2 regions of the Mucilaginibacter sp. FW306-07-L genome follow, and region 1 is predicted to be linked to the other one. Evidence: riboswitches for the same ligand, from Rfam matches in the RefSeq annotation. Region 1 holds a riboswitch; the other holds the start of a gene.
The links. Region 1 has a riboswitch for cobalamin ahead of AC3WJC_RS04685 (epoxyqueuosine reductase QueH). Riboswitches for the same ligand answer to the same signal wherever they lie in the genome.
Positions count from the first base shown of each region.

Region 2: another riboswitch for cobalamin. It lies ahead of AC3WJC_RS14530 (ribonucleoside-diphosphate reductase small subunit); the one in region 1 lies ahead of AC3WJC_RS04685 (epoxyqueuosine reductase QueH).

Region 1 is NZ_JBYSXI010000001.1:1,017,768-1,020,908, reverse strand. It holds gene AC3WJC_RS04690 (hypothetical protein) at 1-585, opposite strand, end outside; cobalamin riboswitch at 738-927, shown strand; gene AC3WJC_RS04685 (epoxyqueuosine reductase QueH) at 1,114-1,749, shown strand; gene AC3WJC_RS04680 (alpha-glutamyl/putrescinyl thymine pyrophosphorylase clade 3 protein) at 1,739-2,617, shown strand; gene AC3WJC_RS04675 (Lrp/AsnC family transcriptional regulator) at 2,614-3,075, opposite strand.
Region 2 is NZ_JBYSXI010000002.1:987,746-990,886, reverse strand. It holds gene aat (leucyl/phenylalanyl-tRNA--protein transferase) at 1-83, shown strand, start outside; gene ruvC (crossover junction endodeoxyribonuclease RuvC) at 106-708, shown strand; cobalamin riboswitch at 797-1,000, shown strand; gene AC3WJC_RS14530 (ribonucleoside-diphosphate reductase small subunit) at 1,132-2,109, shown strand; gene AC3WJC_RS14525 (ribonucleoside-diphosphate reductase subunit alpha) at 2,218-3,141, shown strand, end outside.

The DNA of each region.
Region 1 (3,141 bases):
CTGACCAGTACCATCGGTCAATGTTTGGTATTTATTACCAAGAATATCTGTGGAATTCTTGAGTGTTGCGATCACCATGCCATCATTACCGGTTGCCGTCCTGCTTTCATTTCCAAAAATATCAGTTGAGTTTTTAACGGTAGTGGTGCGGTGGTCTTGGGTGATCGCAATTGACCTGTTCCCAAAAATATCTGTAGATCTTTTTACGGAGCCAAGTTCTTCGCCGTTCTTTCCGTAGATTGACTTGCTTTTGTTACCAAAAATATCCGTTGAGTTCCTTACAGTAAAAGCGGATTCACCATTCACACTAATATCGGAACGATGATTTCCAAATATATCAGTCGATCTTTTTATCGACTTGACCTCCCGGCCGTCCTGATCAACTATCTTGGTATTTCTGTTACCAAAAATATCTTTAGAATTTGTGATCTTATAAATGACCTTCCCATAGTCGTCTTTGAAAATTTTAGTGGTATCTCCAAAGATATTCACCTCTTTATAAATGTTAAAATTTTGGGCGTGTGCGTGTAGCGAGATCGACAACACGATGTATATGGCGAAAATTTTCGCAGATAAGTGGATCATAAGGTAACGGTCTTTATTTTCTGAGCGGAAAATATAAAAATGGTTTAAATGTAATTGTGATTTTTTTATCGTGTTGACATAAGAATCTTGAGTCCAACTTGATTGAATTTAAGAGAAAAAAGATATTCTTATCTTTGCAGCGAAGATCTTCTGATCTATCAGACGATATAGGTCTCACTTGAACGTGAGTTAAAAGGGAACCATGGGAAGTTCATGGACTGTCGCGCAACTGTAAGTAACTATAGGCTTTGTCATTAATGTTCATTATCCAACTTTTAAATGGATGAGAAGGATGGCAAAAATGTTATAAGTCAGGATACCTGCCTGTTTCGGATGACAATGCTTTCGCGTCAAAGGCAAAAGTCTGTACTGGTATAACACTGCTCATTTTATCAGTTAAGTGGTGGTTGTGCATGTACATAATATTTTCTTTAAACGCATTTTAAGCATATAGATCAGGTTGCCTGCCGCTTTGTAGTAAAATACTCTGGCTGGTCATCTTGTTATACAAACTGCTGTTATGATGTTATGAGAGAAAATTTAATATTACCAAACGCAGGTAAAAAACTATTGCTGCATTCCTGCTGTGCGCCCTGCTCGGGCGAAGTGATGGAAGCCATAATGGCCTCAGGTATCGAGTTCAGCGTTTTCTTCTACAACCCCAATATCCACCCCAAAAAGGAATACGAACTGCGTAAGGAAGAAAATATCCGCTTTGCAGAGAAGCATGGCATCCCTTTTATCGATGCCGATTATGATGTGGACAATTGGTTCGAACGGGCTAAAGGAATGGAACTGGAACCGGAACGCGGCGTCCGTTGCACGATGTGTTTTGATATGCGCTTTGAACGGACAGCGTTATACGCCCATGAGCATGGCTTTGACACCATTTCGAGCGCTTTAGGTATCTCCCGCTGGAAAAACATGGAACAGATCAATGATAGCGGTCTAAGAGCGGCCAGCCATTATAACGGCCTGACCTACTGGACCTATAACTGGCGCAAAAAGGGCGGTTCATCACGTATGTTAGAGATCAGCAAAGACGAGGGCTTTTATATGCAGGAATATTGCGGCTGCGCTTATTCACTGCGCGATACCAATAAGTGGCGTATGGAGAATGGCCGGGAGAAGATCAGCCTCGGTGAGAATTATTATGGCAGTTGATCAGGATTGCTCAGTTAGAGTGCCTTATGTTGAAAGGCGGCTGGCTGAGTTTCATCGCTTATGGCGCCCTTTGTCAGGCCTTTCAAATCGTGGTGGCCTGCAAAAATTTGTTGATCTGTTAGCGGATGCGGCAGAAGCTTCACAGCGTATAGGAGAACTTACTGATGATCCTATACTGGCTGAAATTTTAAATTACCAGCAGCGATCAGCAACGGATGAAGCTTGCTGGCTGTTATTTCTTTATTGTTATATCGGCCGGTCTGGTTTATTGGACGCTATTCATCGATCCTGGAGTTGGGAAAAAGCCAGCGCTGATGCCGATGCTTTTGGAAGATGGCTTACAGTTAACCAGCGAGAATTGAAAAACGCAGGTAGCTTAAGCGCGGTACATAAATACCGGGCTTTTGATCAGCATCGTGCCAAAGCAATGGGTGAAGATGCCAAAGGGCATATTAGCTGGATCAAAGCCGCAGGAAGCCATGAAAAATTGTTTCAGAGTACTGCAGTTCAGAGTCAGGGCCAGCCGACCAAGGCTTTTGATAAGCTATATATATCCATGAATGAGCATACCGGCTTCAAAAGACAGATCCAGTTTGAATATCTATGCCTGATCGGTGATTTAAAGATCGCCGGCATTGAACCCGGGCAATTTTACTTTAGTGATATACTTCCGCTAAAAAAAGCCGCCAGGCAATTATTCGGCGGTAATCAGTCGGCAAAGATACCTGTATTTCAATTAAACGAATTAACGGTCGCCTTAGTAGGCTGTCTGGGTAATCCGTTCAGCATAACCGTTTTGTACCGGGCGTTGATGGATTGGGGCGAAGAAAAAATTGTTGCCGTCAACCCTAATTTCCGGCGATATTAAAAACTGATATTGTGCGTGTTTTTGATCTCGGCCATCACGAAAGTACTGTGCGTGCTGCCAATGCTTTCTACCGAACCTAATTTATTGAACACAAAATCCTGGTAGTGCTTCATGTCCCGGGCGAACACTTTCAGAAAGAAATCGTAATCACCGGAGATATTATAACATTCCACAACTTCGTCAATCTTTAAAATATCTTGTACAAAGCTATGGCCGACCTTGCGGTCATGTTGCTTCAACCTGATATTGCAGAAAACGATAAAACCCTGGTTGAACTTTTCGGGGTCCAGCAGGGCGATGTATTTTTTGATATACCCGCTGGATTCAAGACGTTTTACACGTTGCACTACGGGCGATGGCGTTAGATTTACCTTTGTTGCTAACTCCTTGATCGTATGACTAGAGTCATTCGCCAGTATTTTTAATAACCTCAGATCGATCTCATCCAATTGCTCCATAGCATAATTTACTTTTTGAAGAAGTAAAAGTAGCGCGAAACAGCATAATTATTCAATAATATTTTA
Region 2 (3,141 bases), on a different contig from region 1:
GCCAGGTATATACCGAACACCTGGAAAGCATGGGTGCGGTAATGATCAGTCGTGATGATTATATGGCGGCACTGCGGCAATAATCTGTTACCTTCGCGTTTATACATGCAAAGCATCAACACACCAGAGCGTATAATTTTAGGTATTGACCCCGGTACCGCCGTAATGGGTTACGGCCTGGTAAAGCAAACCGGCTCAAAGCTGGAGCTCATTAGCCTGGGTGTGGTAAAAATGGGTAGCCTGGACGACCACATGCTGAAGTTGCAACGCATCTTTGAAAAAACGGTAGCCCTTATTGATAATTATCACCCCGATTGCCTGGCCATTGAGGCGCCCTTTTATGGCAAAAATATCCAGGTAATGCTTAAACTGGGCCGGGCGCAGGGCATGGCTATGGCCGCCGCCTTATCGCGCAATGTGGATATTACCGAATACGCTCCGCGTAAAATTAAACAATCCATAACCGGCAACGGCAATGCCACCAAAGAGCAGGTTGCCGGCATGATACAGCGCTTGCTGAACTTTACAGAAACACCTGATTTTCTGGATGCTACCGATGGATTGGCTGTGGCCGTATGCCATGCCTTTCAGCGTAATATTGGCGGTGGCGGCAAATCATCATCAGGTTCAAAAAAATCATATTCAGGTTGGGATACCTTTGTTAAGGATAATACAGCGCGCGTATCAGGCGTTGGTAAAAAAAAGTAGATCGGTGTTTATAACTTACCCTTGATGTTAAAAACTATCACTACCTCCGTCCATCTATCATCGCCTATCTTTGAAGACACAAGATAGTTCTTTGTATGTACTGTAAAGGTTGCCGGTTTTTAGGCCGGTGTTAAAAGGGAACCATGTTAAACTCATGGGCTGACGTTGCAACTGTAGTATTTTGGATATTAGAGGGTTGCATATAGTGAATAAGTGGTATTCATCACTTATCATTAACGATTTCCGTTTGACTAAAATAGAGCCAGATACCTCCCTTACAGCTTGACAAAACTTTCACGTAATAAGGTTTTGCCAGAAGAAGTAGCCTGCCTGCTTGCGCCATGTTGCGCCAGCCTGTTGTGCCTTCGTCTTTTGACAGTTCCTGAATTGCAATAACATAAAATATTAACTGACGAGGCGCTTATGAAACAGGAAAACGACGAAGTATTGCTACGAGAGAACAAAGACCGCTTTGTAATTCTCCCCATAAATTATCCCCAGATATGGGAAATGTATAAAAAGCATGAAGCCAGCTTTTGGACAGCCGAAGAAATTGACCTTAGCGATGACCTGAAACACTGGGAAACGCTTAACGCCGGCGAAAAGCATTTCATATCGCACATACTGGCGTTTTTTGCCGCCAGCGATGGTATTGTTAATGAAAACCTGGCCGTAAACTTTATGAGCGAAGTTCAGGTGCCCGAAGCACGTTGCTTTTATGGTTTCCAGATCATGATGGAGAACATCCACTCCGAAACTTACGCGCTGTTAATTGATACTTACGTAAAGGATCCTATTGAAAAAGATCGTCTTTTTCATGCTATTGATACCGTACCATGTGTTGGTAAAAAAGCGGCATGGGCACTTAAATGGATCGAGAACGGAACTTTCGCGGAACGCCTTGTGGCCTTTGCCGCGGTTGAAGGTATCTTTTTTTCAGGTAGCTTTTGCTCACTGTTCTGGCTTAAAAAACGCGGCCTGATGCCGGGCTTAACGTTCAGTAACGAGCTGATCTCTCGTGATGAAGGTATGCACTGCGAATTTGCCTGCTTGCTATACAGCATGCTGAGCAACAAATTGAGCAAAGAGGCCGTTACCGAAATAATTATTGACGCGGTAGAAATTGAAAAGGAGTTTGTAAGCGAAGCCTTACCGGTAAACCTGATCGGTATGAACGCCAAGCTGATGAGCCAGTACATAGAGTTTGTGGCCGACAGATGGCTGCAGGAGTTGGGTTATGATAAGCACTATAACGCCACCAACCCGTTTGATTTTATGGAGATGATAAGCCTGCAAGGCAAAACCAACTTTTTTGAAAAGCGCGTAGGCGACTACCAAAAAAGCGGCGTACTGAATGCCGTGCCTGATAGCAAATCATTCTCGCTGGATGAGGACTTCTAACAGGCCCGCCCAGCCTCCCCTAAAGGGGAGGAGCAAAAAAGACAATTAACTATAATAAAATACACTCACTTAGAAATTCCCCCTTTAGGGGGTTAGGGGGCACGCAGTATGTTTGTAATAAAAAGAGATGGCCGCAGAGAGTCGGTAAAATTTGATAAGATAACAGCACGTATCGAGAAGTTGTGCTACGGTTTTAACCTGGTTGACCCGATCGACGTTGCTAAAAAGGTAATTGAGGGTTTGTATGATGGCGTAACCACGTCGGAGCTGGATAACCTGGCTGCCGAAACTGCCGCGTCATTAACTACCAAACACCCGGATTATGCTTTGCTGGCATCGCGTATAGCGGTATCAAACCTGCACAAAAACACGGTAAAATCATTCAGCGAAACCATGCGTATGCTGTATGAGTACGTGGATAGCAAAAACGGTAAAAACGCTTCGCTGATCGCGGAAGATGTTTGGGAAGTGATCAGAGATAATGCTGAAGTACTGGACAGCACTATTATTTACGACCGCGATTTCGGGTTCGATTACTTCGGCTTTAAAACGCTTGAGAAATCATACCTGTTAAAAATCGATGGTAAGATAGTGGAACGCCCGCAGCACCTGTTTATGCGTGTATCGGTAGGTATTCACAAAAGCGATATCGACAGTGTTATAAAAACTTATAACCTGATGAGCGAGCGTTGGTTCACCCACGCTACACCTACACTGTTTAACGCGGGTACGCCTAAACCACAAATGTCATCATGCTTTTTGCTGACCATGAAGGATGACAGCATTGACGGTATTTATGATACGTTGAAACAAACCGCCAAAATTTCGCAAAGCGCGGGTGGTATCGGTTTGAGCATTCATAATGTACGTGCAACCGGTTCATATATCAGCGGTACTAATGGTACCAGCAACGGTATTATCCCGATGCTGAGGGTGTTTAATGATACCGCCCGTTATGTAGACCAGGGTGGCGGTAAACGTAAAGGCGCCTTCGCTATTTACTTGGAGCCTTGGCATGCTGATGTATTCGAG